Regions from separate parts of the Nocardiopsis coralliicola genome, predicted to be linked through region 2. Evidence: riboswitches for the same ligand, from Rfam matches in the RefSeq annotation. Region 2 holds a riboswitch; each other region holds the start of a gene.
What was found. Region 2 has a riboswitch for cobalamin ahead of ACYVGT_RS06370 (VWA domain-containing protein). Riboswitches for the same ligand answer to the same signal wherever they lie in the genome.
Positions count from the first base shown of each region.

Region 1: it holds a riboswitch for cobalamin, as region 2 does, so the genes downstream of both, metE (5-methyltetrahydropteroyltriglutamate--homocysteine S-methyltransferase) here and ACYVGT_RS06370 (VWA domain-containing protein) in region 2, are expected to answer to the same signal.
Region 3: it holds a riboswitch for cobalamin, as region 2 does, so the genes downstream of both, ACYVGT_RS11440 ((2Fe-2S)-binding protein) here and ACYVGT_RS06370 (VWA domain-containing protein) in region 2, are expected to answer to the same signal.
Region 4: it holds a riboswitch for cobalamin, as region 2 does, so the genes downstream of both, ACYVGT_RS06705 (ribonucleoside-diphosphate reductase subunit alpha) here and ACYVGT_RS06370 (VWA domain-containing protein) in region 2, are expected to answer to the same signal.

Region 1 is NZ_BAAGXT010000056.1:16,693-20,155, forward strand. It holds gene metE (5-methyltetrahydropteroyltriglutamate--homocysteine S-methyltransferase) at 1-1,564, opposite strand, end outside; cobalamin riboswitch at 1,739-1,972, opposite strand; gene ACYVGT_RS25350 (polysaccharide deacetylase family protein) at 2,130-3,463, shown strand, end outside.
Region 2 is NZ_BAAGXT010000005.1:162,968-166,430, forward strand. It holds gene cbiE (precorrin-6y C5,15-methyltransferase (decarboxylating) subunit CbiE) at 1-1,076, opposite strand, end outside; cobalamin riboswitch at 1,345-1,480, shown strand; gene ACYVGT_RS06370 (VWA domain-containing protein) at 1,506-3,463, shown strand, end outside.
Region 3 is NZ_BAAGXT010000012.1:58,123-61,585, reverse strand. It holds gene ACYVGT_RS11445 (DoxX family protein) at 7-357, shown strand; gene ACYVGT_RS11440 ((2Fe-2S)-binding protein) at 881-1,618, opposite strand; cobalamin riboswitch at 1,805-1,975, opposite strand; gene ACYVGT_RS11435 (TIGR03557 family F420-dependent LLM class oxidoreductase) at 2,182-3,141, shown strand; gene ACYVGT_RS11430 (exonuclease domain-containing protein) at 3,347-3,463, opposite strand, start outside.
Region 4 is NZ_BAAGXT010000006.1:3,063-6,525, reverse strand. It holds gene ACYVGT_RS06705 (ribonucleoside-diphosphate reductase subunit alpha) at 1-1,397, opposite strand, end outside; cobalamin riboswitch at 1,530-1,780, opposite strand; gene ACYVGT_RS06700 (HAD family hydrolase) at 1,888-2,523, shown strand; gene ACYVGT_RS06695 (hypothetical protein) at 2,864-3,415, opposite strand; gene ACYVGT_RS06690 (NYN domain-containing protein) at 3,460-3,463, opposite strand, start outside.

The DNA.
Region 1 (3,463 bases), on a different contig from region 2:
CGTACAGGATCGGCGGGCGCACGCACCGCGATCCGTAGGACTGCACCCAGCCCTTCGCGGTGGTGGTGAACCCGCCCAGCCGCTCGGCGAAGTACTGCACCATGTCGTTGCGCTCCGGCTCACCGTGCACGAGCACGTCCAGGCCGATGTCCTCCTGCAGTGCGATCACCGAGTCGATCTCGGCGCGCATCCGCGCCTCGTACTCGGCGCCGGTGATGCTCCCGGCACGGTGCTCGGCGCGGGCCTTGCGGATGTCCTCGGTCTGCGGGAAGGAGCCGATGGTGGTGGTGGGCAGCGGCGGCAGTCCCGCGCCCCGGGCGCCGCGCCGCTCCTCGGCGCGCCCGGTGCCGCTGCCGAGCGCCGCCAGGCGCGCGCGGACCCGCGGGTCGCGGAAGCCCGCCGGCTCCGGCAGCGGCTCCCGGGCCCTGGCCAGGTCGCCGGCGGATCCGCCGCCGTCGAGTGCGCCGGCCAGCAGTGCGACCTCGTCGAGCTTCTGCCGGGCGAACGCCAGCCGGGCCTTGAGGGCCGGGTCGAGGCCGGTCTCGGCCTCGAGGTCCACCGGCACGTGCAGCAGCGAGCAGGAGGTGGACACGTCGACCTCGCGGGCGAGGCCGAGCAGCGGGGTGAGGGTGGCCAGGGCCGCGGCGACGTCGGTCCGCCACACGTTGCGTCCGTCGACGACGCCGGCGACGAGCGCCTTGCCGCCCAGCCCGGAGACGGCGGCCAGCTCGCGCGCCGCCTCCGGCCCGGCCACCAGGTCGAGGCCGATGCGCTCCACCGCGGTGTCCTTCAGGGCCTCCAGTGCGGCGGTGCCGATCGAGCCGAAGTAGGTGGAGACGGTGATCTCGGGACGCGTGCCGAGGGCGCCGAGCGCGGTGTAGGCGCGGCTGAGCTCGGCGGTGCGCCGGCGGCCCTCGTCGGTGGCGAGGATCGGCTCGTCCAGCTGGACCGCCTCCGCGCCGGCGTTGGCGAGCGCGGCCAGCAGCTCGCGGTAGGCGGCGACGAGGCCGTCCAGGAGCGCGAACGGGCTCCAGTCACCGGGAGCGCCGCTGTCCGGCTTGGACAGGGCGAGGAAGGTGAGCGGCCCGACCAGGACCGGGCGGGTAGCAAAGCCCAGCCCGCGCGCCTGGGTGAACTCCGCGATCGGCTTGGTTCCGGCCAGCCGGAACCGGGTCTGCGGGCCGAGTTCCGGGACGAGGTAGTGGTAGTTGGTGTCGAACCACTTCGTCATCTCCAGCGGCGGCACCTCCCCGGTGCCGCGCGCCAGGGTGAAGTAGTGGGCGAGTTCCGCCTCCCGGTCGCCCTCGGGCGCCGGGCCGAACCGCTCGGGGACGGCGCCGAACAGCAGCGCCGCGTCGAGCATGTGGTCGTAGTAGGAGAAGGTGTTGGACGGGATCGCGCCGATCCCGGCCGCGCGGAAGTCCTCCCATGCGCCGCGCCGGAGGCGGGCGCCGACGGCGTCGAGCTCGGCGGCGCCGATGCGCCCAGCCCAGTACGACTCGCACGCCTTCTTGAGTTCGCGGTCGGGTCCGATCCGCGGATAGCCGTGTGCGGTGGAGACCATTCTGGTGTCGTCTCTCCCTCGTCGATCGACCTGCGGCCGGCCGCCGGAGCGGGGCGCGCGCGAACGACGGGGAGGCCGGTGCCGCCCGGGCGCCGCGAAAGGCGCGGGCGCGGCACACCGCACCGCCCGTCCGCGCACCCTCCCGCGGGGCGCACCGACCTCCGGCGGCGCGGGCGCGCCGCCGGGCGACCGGCAGGTATTCGGACTCACGGGCGGGGCTCCGCCGGGCCCGTCAGGGGCTCGGCGGTGCCGGATCTACCGGCCGTCGCTTCCCAGGCGCCTGGCCCAGTGCTCTTGACGGCTTTCGTTCCCGTTCACCGCTGCGGGGCAGTCCCGGAATCCCACCGGGTTCCCTCTTGCGACACCCACCGGATGTACGGTGCGTGAACCGATCGCGGCTGCAAGTATAGGTGGGTCCGTTTCGGTGTCCAGGGACCGGGCCCGCTTGGCCTTCCCGTCCCAAGGCTTTCCCTCCCCATGACCTCGCTCCCCGGCTTCGCCCCTTCCCCGAGTGCGATGATCCTGCGAGGTCCAGGTTCGTCTACGTGAGGAAGACGATCTCCAGGTGATCCGCTACCGCTCAACCACAGCCCGCCGCACCGCTCTCGGTGCCGCCGCCGTTGCGCTCGCACTCAGCGCCTGCAGTCCCGGCGGCGGCGAGCACGCATCCGGAACCGAGGAGTCCCCGCCGGAGAAGCCCGCCGGCCCCGCCGACGCGATCACCGAGGTGGATCCGGCTACGGTGCCGGGCCTCGGCGAGGAGACCGACTCCGACGACGGCGACGTCAGCATCGACGTGGCCTATCCGAAGGTGCCCGGTGCCGACCCGTTCACCGAACGGCTCAAGGACGTCACCGGTACCGAGGCCGACGACTTCGTCGACGCCAACCCCGGGGCCAAGTCGCTGTCCATCAAGGGCGCGCTGAGCGCTGCCGGCGGCGACGTGCTCGGGGTCCGCTTCGTGCAGGACGAGGAGGACTCCGAGGGGAAGCGCACCTCCTACTCCACCTACTGGTACGACGCCAAGGAGGGCCGCCCGGCCTACGCCAGCGAACTGCTCGCCGGCGACGCCGAGCTGGCCGAGCTGCACAAGGCCGTCGCCAAGCAGCTGGACGAGGACGGGGTCGAGACCGGCGACCTCTACCCCATCGCGCGCATGTACGACTCGCTGGGCTTCACGCCCGGCGGCGACCTGGTCGCCGAATTCGACGACGGCCAGCTGTCCGGCGGCGAGGACGGCGAGCCGGTGCGCGCGGTCGTGCCGCGCAAGGAGGCCGAGCCGCTGCTGTCGGAGTTCGGCGAGCGGGCCCTGTCCGCCTCCACCCAGGTCACCCGCGACTTCCGGTTGGAGGGCGCCGCGGCGCCCAAGGACGGCGGCAAGCCGGCCGCGGTCCCGGGCCAGCCGGGCGCCGAAGACGTCGACTGCTCCGGCGAGAAGGCCAAGTGCCTGGCGCTGACCTTCGACGACGGCCCCGGCGGCCGGACCGGCGACGTGCTCGACGCGTTCGCCGAGCACGATGCGCACGCGACGTTCTTCGTGACCGGCGAGCCGGTGCGCGAGCACCCGACCACGGTGCGCCGCGCCTACGCCGAGGGCCACGAGATCGCCAACCACACCGAGAGCCACCCCGACCTCACCACGCTCGACAAGGGCGGCGTCGAGGAGGAGCTGGCGCCGGTCAGCTCGCTGGTGGCCCGGGAGACCGGGGCGCGCCCGACCCTGATGCGGCCGCCCTACGGCGCGACCGACGGCACGGTCGCCGACGTCACCGCCGACCTGGGCATGTCCCAGATCATCTGGGACGTCGACACCAACGACTGGCGCGACCGCTCGGCCGGCACGGTGGCCGACCGCGCGGTCGAGGGCGCGGCGCCCGGCGGGATCATCCTGATGCACGA
Region 2 (3,463 bases):
GCAGCGGCGAGGAGCTGTTCGGTTTCCAGGGTGACGCCGTGGACGACGAGGCGGCCGCCCGGAAGGAGCGCGTCCAGGCACGTGTCGAGGACGCCCGGGCGGGTGGCGCCGCCGCCGATGAAGACGGCGTCCGGGGCGGGGAGGTCCGGCAGCAAGCCGGGAGCCCGGCCCTGGACGACCTGGAGGCCGGGCACACCGAGGCGGCCCGCGTTGCGGGCGATGCGGGCGGCGCGGCCGGCGTCGGCCTCGACTGCCGTTGCCGTGCAGGCCGGGTGGGACCGCATCCACTCGATACCGACGGCGCCCGAGCCCGCGCCGATGTCCCACAGGTGGGCACCGGGCGCCGGCGCCAGCCGGGCCAGCGCCGAGGCGCGCAGGTCGCGTTTGGTCAGCTGCCCATCGTGCTCGAACGCGTCGTCCGGAAGCCCCGCCAGCAGTCCGTACGCCGGCGGCCCGGCACACTCCACCGCGAGCACGTGCAGTGCGGGCAGCTCCGGGGGCGCCGCAGCCCAGTCCGACGCGGTGCCCGACGTGCGCGACTCCCGGTCCGCACCCAGGTCGCCGAGTACCGTGAGCGTGCTTGCCCCGTAGCCCGCGGAGTCGAGCAGGCGGGCGACGCCGGCCGGGGTCGACGCGTCCGCGGACAGCACCAGCAGCCGGTGCCCCGGGGAAAGGTGCCGCAACACCAGGCGAGGGTCGCGTCCGACCAGGGTGACGACGGTGCAGCGCTCCGCCGGCCAGCGCATCCGCGCCCGCGCGAGCGCCACTGACGACAGGGCCGGCTCCACCTCGACGGCGTCCGGTCCGAGCAGGTCGATGAGCGCGGTCGCGATCCCCGACACCAGCGGGTCGCCCGAAGCCAGCGCGACCACGGAGCGCCCGTGCACCGCGCCGAGCAGGTGCGGCAGCCCTTCGCGCAGCGGTGACGGCCAGGGGCGCCGGTCCTGGCCGGGGGAGTCCGGCAGCATCGCCAAGTGGCGGCGGCCGCCCAGCACGGCACCGGCGCCGAGCACACGCCGGCGCAGCCGCTCGGGCAGGCCCGCCCAGCCGTCCGCTCCGATGCCGATCACGGTCACCGCGGCGTCCCCCGCTTCCGAGGAGTCTCCGGCTGCGGCAGGTCCGCGGCCGGGTTCCGGTGAGGTCCCCGCGGCGCACCCTGCGCTGCCGGCGCTGCCGCGAGCGTCCTGCGCCGCCCCGGCCTCCGCTGCTTCCTGCGTCTTTGCGGCGGCGTTCCCGGTGCCGCCGGCGGGGAGGGGAGGGCGCTGATCAGCCGTCATGGCCCTGACGTTATCGTGGCGGAGGCGTGGGGTGCCCCGATCGCCCACCTTTCGTACCGTCCCGGAGGACGGGCGGGAGATGCGGCGCGAAGGGGAGAATCTGGGAAGCCGGTGAGAGTCCGGCACAGGCCCGCTGCGGTGAACTGGGCCCCTTGACAGGGGACCCGGCCAGTCCGAAGACCGGCCCCGCGCCTGTTCCACCCATGGCGCAACGAGCGGGAGCCTCCCATGCCATTGCGGGCATCGCCCTATCCGTTTTCCGCGATCGTCGGCTGCGACACCGAGCCGCTCGACGACCTCGGCCTCTCCCTCGCCCTGACCAGTGTCTCCCCGGAGATCGGCGGCGTGCTGGTGCGCGGCGAGAAGGGCACCGCCAAGTCGACCGCGGCCCGCGCGCTCGCCCCTCTCCTCCCCGCCATCGGCGTCTACCAGGGCGACCGCTTCTCGGTGGACCCCGGCGACCCCGCCCAGACCTCGCCGGACGGCCCCTTCGAGCCCGGCACGCCGGTGGAGAGCCGGCCGGTGCGCCTGGTCGAACTTCCGGTCGGCGCCACCGAGGACCGCGTCCTCGGCTCCCTCCACCTCGAACAGGCCCTCTCCCGCGGCCAGGTCGCCTACGAGCCCGGCCTGCTCGCCAAAGCCCACCGCGGCCTGCTCTACGTCGACGAGGTCAACCTCCTCCACGACCACCTCGTGGACCTGCTTCTGGACGCCGCCGCGACCGGGCGCGCGTCGGTCGAGCGGGACGGCTTCTCCGTCGAGCACCCGGCGCGCTTCCAGCTCATCGGCACCATGAACCCCGAGGAGGGCGAGCTCCGCCCGCAGCTCCTCGACCGCTTCGGTCTCACCGTCGAGGTCGCCGCGCCGGCCGACCCGGCCGCGCGCGTCGAGGTGGTGCGGCGCCGGATGGCGTTCGACGCCGAGCCGGAGGCGTTCACCGAGCGCTACCGGCCGGCCGAGAAGGCGCTGGCCGAGCGGATCGCCGCCGCGCGGGACGCCGTGCGCACGGTCCGGCTGTCCGATGCCGCCCTCACCAAGATCGCCGAGGTATGCGCCGCGTTCGAGGTCGACGGGCTCCGCGCCGACCTCGTCACCGCCCGCACCGCTGTCGCGCACGCTGCCTGGGAGGGCCGCGGCGCCGTCACTCGTGCCGACATCCGCCGCGCCGCCCTGCTGGCTCTGCCGCACCGGCGCCGCCGCGCCCCGTTCGACGCCCCCGGCCTGGACGAGGAGCTGCTCGACCGCATCCTCGGCGACGACGAGCCCGAGCCCGACCCGCCGCAGCCCGAGCCGGAGCCCGACCGCCCGGACGGCGGCCCCGACGACTCAGCGCCGCCGGAGGCCCCGGAGGGCAGCGAGCAGGAGTCCTCGGACGGAGGCGAGGAGGACAGCGGCCCCCAGGCCCCGGCACCGGAGAACGGTCCCGGAGCGGACAACGACACCCCGCCCGACACCCCGTCCGGCGACACCTCCGAGCCCGAGGAGGAGGCCGGCCAGCAGCCCGCTCCCGGCGCGGCACCGGTCGCCGCGGAGAAGCCGTACCGCCCGCGCACCTTCACGGCGCGCGGCACCGGCGCCGGCGCTGACGGCCGCCGCAGTCGTGCCCGGGGCACCCGCGGGCGCCGGGTCGGCGCCGTGGAGCCCGGAGCCGGGAGCGGGTCGGCGATCCACCTGGTGGAGACGGTGCGCACCGCCGCGACGCGTCCGCGGGCCGGATCCGGCGGAGACACCGCCTCCGAGCCGGGCGGCGCCCCGGGCGGGCGGCCCCTGCAGATCCGGCCGGGCGACCTGCGGGTTGCCGTCCGCGAGGGGCAGGAGGCCAACCTCGTCCTGTTCTGCGTCGACGCTTCGGGCTCCATGGCCGCGCGCAAGCGCATGGCGGCGGTGAAGACCGCGGTCCTGTCGCTGCTGCTGGACGCCTACCGGCGGCGCGACAAGGTCGGCCTGGTCACCTTCCGCGGCAGCAGCGCCGAGCTGGCGCTGCCGCCGACCCGCTCGGTCGACATCGCCGCGGCCCGGCTCGACGCACTGCCCGCCGGCGGCCGAACGCCGGTCGCGGAGGGACTGCTGGAGTCGGCGCGGGTGCTGCGCCGCGAGCGGCTGCGCGACCCGCGGATGCGGCCGCTGCTGATCCTGGTCACCGACGGCAGGGCCACCGGCGGCCGCGGCGCCGTCGCCCGCGCGCT
Region 3 (3,463 bases), on a different contig from region 2:
CCCGCAATGATCGAACCGTGGTGGCCGCTCGCAGTCCTGGCGGCGATCCAGCTTGCGGATGCGGTGCTCTGCATCAAGCCGGCGGCCTTCATCCAGGCGTGCCTGGAATCGGTCCGGTTCCCGCAGCGGCTCGCGTGGGTGTTCCCGCCGATCAAGTTCGCCGCTGCTGCGGGCCTGGTCGCCGGCGTCTGGTTTCCGCCGCTGGCGGTGCTGACGGCGGGCGCGCTCACCGTCTACTTCGTGCTTGCGGCGGGCGCGCACATCCGGGTCCGGGACTTCGGCCGCAACTTCACCGCCAGTCTCGGGATGCTGGCGATCTGCGCCGCCGTCTTCGCGTTCACCCTCGCGGTGGTCTGACCCGGACGCGCTGGCACCGGCCGGCCCGGCACGGACCGCCGACCGGCCGGGGCCGGCACCATGGCCCGCGTCGCACCGCAACCTGGGGTCAGCCGAATGACGAAGACGACGAGGGCCTGACGCGGACCGGGAAGGGCGGCCGCTGCCGGCGCGGCAGCGGCCGGGGTTGTGCTGGTCGCGGGGCAGGCCCACGGCGTTAAAGGCAAGGGCGGCTTCGCCGGCCGCTGTTGCGCTTGTCCGACGCACTGACCAGCTGCCACCCGGGCCACCTGGGCGCGGGAGCCTGCGCTCCGAGCCGTCCCGTCCGCTCCAGCCCGCGAACAGTGGAAACTCTGGCCGCGCAGCGGCCGGGAGCGGCGGGACAGAGCGGAAAGACCGCCGACGAAGCCGCCCGCTGCCTTGGTGCTCTACGCCGAACCCGCGGTCGCCTGGCTCCCGCCGACCACCCCGAGGGTTCGGCCATCCTCGCGCCGCCAGCCACGGGTAGAGCGCCGGAGCAGCGCGGGCCCGCGGCGGCAGCGCGTCACCGCAGCACGCAGTCTCCACAGGTGCCCATGCCCGGCAGCCGGTAGTAGAGGCAGCAGCTGCGCCGCTGGTAGGGGGTCGGAGGGGAGGCGCTGAGCGGTGCGTGCCAGTCGATCGCGTCGGCAAGGTCGGCGTCCGCGAGGACGGCCCGTGCGACCGCTTCCGCGGCTCCGGCGGCCTCGGGGCGCTGCCGGGCCACCATCTCGGCTGCCGCGGCGACCGAGGAGGCCGCGTTGCCGCGCAGCACGGTCGGCGAGACGGGGGCTGCGGCGCGGAAGGCCGTCGACGCCGGCGCCAGCAGCCCCGCCACGTAGAACCGCGCCACCGCCGCGCCGACCGCGCGGGGCCCGCGGCCGTGCGCGACATCGCCGGGGCCGCCGGCCACCAGGAGCTGCAGCGGGCCGCCCGCGGGATCCGCCCACCGCAGCGCGGCGGGGTCCGGGACGGCGCCGTGCAGTGCCGCCGTCGCCACCGCCGGGCTGAGCAGGCGCGCGGCGACACTCTGGAACAGCACGGACGCCGCGACCCGCGGCTCCACCCTCGCCACCCCCACCCCGGCGCGTTCGGCGAACGCCCGCCGGGTGGCGGCGATCCGCGGGACCAGTTCGGCGCGGCTCCACAGCGCCTCGACCGGCCGGCCCGTCCCCGCTTCTGCGGGGACGGCTGAGAAGAAGCCGCCGAGCGACGCGGCATCGGTGAGTGCTGCTGCTGCGGAGCCGCCGCGTGACCGGCCCATCAGGTCCTGGTGCGGGCGGGGCCCTGGGGTCCGGGCCGGTGCCTTCCGGGGCGGCGCTGTGTACGGCATGGGGCGGCAGGTCCTTCCGTGTCGCCTCGGCCCGGCCGGCGGCCGGACGCGGAGCAGACCGGTGGCCTCATCCGTGCGTCCATGCGTGCCATCCTCTCGCGGGGAGATCCGCCCCGGGTGTCGAGGACGACGGCGGTGAGTCTCCTGGCTCGCGGGTCATCGCGCGGTCCCTGCCTTCCCGCCCGGCGGCGGTGGCGTCTGCGGGGACCGGCTCTCCGACTCACAGTGGCGGGACCGCGCCGGATTCGCACCGGCTTCCTCGTCTCCGCCGTCGTTGCTGTTCGGTACTGCACCTCTCGGTGCACGGTGTGTGCTGCCCGGCCACGTCCGGCCGCGCAGCCACATGATCGCACGGTCAGTATTTCCCCAACCCTGCGCCTCCCCGTGTTAGCCGCGGGGCGCACCGGTTACGGCCACCCCGAGGCCGCCCGCCGCATGCCGGGAGCCGTCCCGGCGTGCGCGGGCACAGACGCAGCGAGCACGGAGGTGGCACGGTGCAGTTCGGACTCAAGCTCATGGCGGAGCAGTACGGGCCCCGGGAACTCGTCCGGCAGGCAGTGCGGGCCGAGGAGGCGGGCCTGGACTTCGTGGAGATCAGCGACCACTTCCATCCCTGGCTCGACAGCCAGGGCCACTCGCCGTTCGCCTGGTCGGTGCTGGCGGCGATCGCCGAGCGGACCGAGCGCATCCGGCTCGGCACGGGTGTCACCTGCCCGACCCTCCGCTACCACCCGGCGCTGGTGGCGCAGGCGTCGGCGACGGTCGCGCTGCTCGCCCAAGGACGGCACTTCCTCGGGGTCGGCGCGGGGGAGCGGCTGAACGAGCACGTCGTGGGGCTGGGGTGGCCGCCCGTCCACATCCGCCACCGGATGCTGGAGGAGGCGCTGCACGTCATCCGGCTGCTCTGGTCCGGCGGCTACCACTCCTTCGACGGCGAGCACATCACGCTGGAGGACGCGCGGGTCTTCGATCTGCCGGACACGCCGCCGGAGATCGTGGTCGCGGCGGGCGGCCCGCGTGCCGCCGAGCTCGCCGCCGAACACGGGGACGCACTCTTCGCCAACGAGCCGCGCTCCGACATCGCCGAGGTGTATGCCCGTGCGGGCGGGGGCGGCGCCCGCTACAACGAGGTGCCCCTGGCCGTGGGGCCGGACCGGGACGAGGCGCTGCGAAGGGCGCGCGAGATGATCCGGTTCGCGGCCGGCGGGTGGAAGGTGATGGCGGAGCTTCCGAACCCGGTGAACTTCGACGCCGCATCGGCGGCGGTGACGGTGGACGACGTCGCAGGCATGGTCTCCGCGGGGCCCGACGCCGCGGAGCACGTCGCCCAGGTGTCCCGGTTCGCGGAGGCCGGCTACGACCGCCTCGCACTGCTCAACGCAGGCGGCGACGTCGACGCCTTCCTGGACTTCTACACCGCTGAACTCGCTGAGCCGCTCCGCGCGCTGGCCTGAGGAGGGCCGGTCGGGGAGCGCCCCGGCGGACGGCGCCCGCTCTGCCCGTCCGGCCGGCGGCACGGCAGCAGCGCAGCGCTGAGCACCTGCCGCGCCCTCCGGGCCCCGGTCGAGAGCGTGTCCCGCCCCCTGGAGGGGATTCCGTCAGCGGGGCGCACCGGCGCCCGTGTGCCGTGGCGCCGCTCCGTCCACAGGGTGGGGAAACTCAGTCGGCGGCGGGGCGGGGGACCAGGGGCCAGGCCCGTTCGATGACGGCGCCTGGGTCCTTCGAGCGGCGCAGGTACGCCTCGAAGGAGGCGGCCTGCTCCGAACGCCAGAGCCG
Region 4 (3,463 bases), on a different contig from region 2:
AGGTTGACGGAGCCGAGGTTGCAGACCGCCACCTCGTCGCCGGGCGAGGTGTTGAGCGTGATCTCGGTGCACAGGTTGGAGGAGTGCACGACCCCCTGGTGCTGCTGCGGCGACCGCAGGTTGCTGGGGTCCTTGAAGGTGATCCAGGGGTGCCCGGTCTCGAACAGCATGGTGAGCATCCGCCGCCACAGGTCGACGGCCCGCACCGTCCGGTACACCGCGATCTCGCCGGCCTCCGCGGCCCGCTCGTAGCGGGTGTAGCGGGCGGCGAACTCCGCCCCGTAGAGGTCGTGCAGGTCCGGCACCTCGTCCGGCGAGAACAGCGTCCACTTCGCGTCGGCCTCCACCCGCTGCATGAACAGGTCCGGCACCCAGTTCGCCGTGTTCATGTCATGCGTCCGCCGCCGCTCGTCCCCGGTGTTCTTCCGCAGGTCGAGGAACTCCTCGACGTCGATGTGCCACGTCTCCAGGTACGCGCACACCGCGCCCTTGCGGCGCCCGCCCTGGTTGACCGCCACCGCCGTGTCGTTGGCGACCTTCAGGAACGGGACGACTCCCTGGGACTGGCCGTTGGTGCCGCGGATGCGGGCGCCGATGCCGCGGACGGGGGTCCAGTCGTTGCCGAGGCCGCCGGAGTACTTGGAGAGCAGCGCGTTGTCGGAGATGCCCTTGAAGATGGCGGAGAGGTCGTCGTCGACGGTGGTGAGGAAGCAGGACGACAGCTGGGCGTGGCGGGTGCCGGCGTTGAAGAGGGTGGGGGTGGAGGCCATGAAGTCGAACGAGGAGAGCAGCTCGTAGAACTCGATCGCGCGGCCGTCGCGGTCGTCCTCGTTGAGTGCCAGTCCCATGGCGACGCGCATGAAGAACGCCTGCGGCAGCTCGTAGCGGGTGCCCTCGCTGTGCAGGAAGTAGCGGTCGTAGAGGGTCTGCAGGCCGAGGAAGGTGAACTGCAGGTCGCGCTCGGGGTGCAGGGCGGCACCGAGGCGCTCCAGGTCGAACTTCTGCAGCTCCGGGTCGAGCTGGCCGATCCGGACACCGGCGGCGACGTAGTCCGCCAGGTAGCCGGGGTAGCGCTCGGCCATCGCGGTCTGGCCGGCGCTGTCGGGGAAGCCGGAGACGAAGGACAGGGCTTCCCGGCGCAGCGTGCCGAGCAGGAGTCGGGCGGCGAGGTGGGAGTAGTCGGGGTCGTCTTCGACGTGGCTGCGGGCGGCCATGATCAGGGCGAGTTCGAGCTCGGCGTCGCTGATGCCGGGGAAGAGGCCGCGCTGGGCCTCGGCGATGACCGCATCGGCCGATACGCCGGCCAGCCCGGTACTCGCCTCGCGGACCTCGCTGCCGATCCGCGCGGACGGATCACCGGGTGCGTCCGCGGACGCGCTCGGAATGTCGAGGGTCATGCTCGCTCCAACCACCTAGTCGTCGACCGGAGGGGCCGCGAGCGGGCGCAACGGCGAAGCAGTCCGGACCGTGCGGGCACGGCCGGTTCCCCCGATGCACGACGCCCTCCCTCGAGGCCCCGTACTGCGTGCGCGCGGCGCACACCGATGGCAGGTCTTCGGACTCGCGGGCGTGGGACGGCCGAACCGTCCCGCCTCATCTCCGCCGCTTCCCAGGCGCCGTGCGCCCAGTGCTCTGGCGGATGTCGGAGCGCCGCCGCCACAAGGCGCCGGCGCGGCTTCCCGCTCACCGCTGCGGGGCAGTCCCGGACTCGCACCGGGTTCCCTCTCTCGTCGCTTCCGGGGGGCAGCCCCGGTCGCGAACCATCGGCGCAGCGATACTACATCTTGGGTATCCACTCCGCGAACACCGCAAGATCGTGGATTCTCACCGCGGCGCGGCGGCGTTGGGGATTGCCTCCGGGGCGGCCGGGCGCTAGGCTCCGCGGCGATGACGCGACTCCACATCTTCGACCTGGACGGCACCCTCCTGCACGGCACCACGGCGTCGCTCGAGATCGCCCGCGTCACTGGTACCACCCCGGCCCTCACTGTGCTGGAGCAGCGGTTGGCCGCCGGAGAGATCGATACCCGCGCCTTCTCCGCGGAGCTGTTCGGGATCTGGCGCGGCCTCACCGAGGAGCACGTGGCCGCGGCGTTCACGGCCGGGCCCTTCCTCGACGGCATCGCCGGGGTGTGCGCCGACATCCGCGACCGCGGCGAGCACTCCATGGTCATCACCATGTCGCCGGACTTCTACGCACGCCGCCTCACCGCGTTCGGCTTCGACACGGTCGCCGCGTCGGCCTTTCCCGGTCCGCCGTTCCCGGGGCCGCCGGCCCCGGGGGGCATCCTGCGCCCGGAGGACAAGGTGGACATCGCCGAGCGGTTCCGCCGCGCGGCGGGGATACCGCTCGCGGCGTGCACGGCCTACGGCGACTCGATGTCGGACGCGCCGCTGTTCCGGCACGTCCCCAGCTCGGTCGCGGTGAACGGGGACGACCACGTGGCAGGTCTGGCCACGGCGTCCTATCGGGGCCGCAGCCTCACCGAGGCGTACGCGCTCGGCCGCTCGCTGGCGGCCTAGGGCGCGTGGGGCAGGCGGCGTCCACCGCGAGCGGTACCGCCGGATGCCCCCGTCGCACGACCGGCGGGGAAGGCCAGGCGGGCGCTTTTCCTCCTCGCCTTCCCGGCTGAGGAGAACGCCGCGAGGGCGCGCCCGGGCGAGAAGAGCAGCAGGACAGTGAGCCACCCGACACCCCTGCCCCGGTAGCCGGGGCCGGGTGTCTTCCGGAAGCGGGCGTCCACCGCGTGCGGTGCTGCGGGCGCGCCGGCTCGGCGGGAGCCGGGGTGAATCCGTCGTTCCGCTCGGCCGCCGGTCGAGGACGCCGCAGCGGGGCGCGGGCCAGGGCGCAGCGCGGCCGGGCCTAGTCCAGCATCCGGTCCAGGGCGTCCTCGTCCAGACCCAGGTCGACCCGGATGCGGAAGCGGATCCGCAGCAGCTCCATCAGCAGGTCGTGCACGAACGGGGAGACGTCCTGGTGCCGGAAGCGCTCCACACCGAGCGTCGCCCACTCCTGCGCCGCCGCAAGGTCGCCGTGCGCCTGCAGGGTTTCGGTGATGTGGATGAAGGTGGGCAGGTTCCGCGGGCCCTCCCGGTGCAGCCGCGCCAGCTGCGCCTGCGCGTCGGGGCCGCGGTCGAGTTCGAGCAGCGCGCCGGCGAGGAGGGCGCGCGCGTCGATGATGGTGGTGCCGCCGTCGTCGATCGCCCGCTGGTAGGCGCCCGCCGCCCGCTCGGCCTCCTGGGCCATCTCCCACTGCTCGCCGGCGCGGACGAAGAGTTCGGCGCGGGAGATCTCGGAGTCGGCGTCCACCGCGTTGGCGAGCGCGAGTAGCTCTGCGGCGACCGCGGCGTGATCACCGGACTGCACGGCGCGGAATTCCAGGCGGTCCAGATCGGCCGTCGTCACCCGTGTCACTGCCAGCCTCCCTCGGTCCTCACCGCGCCCCGGCCGCCCGCGCGTCAT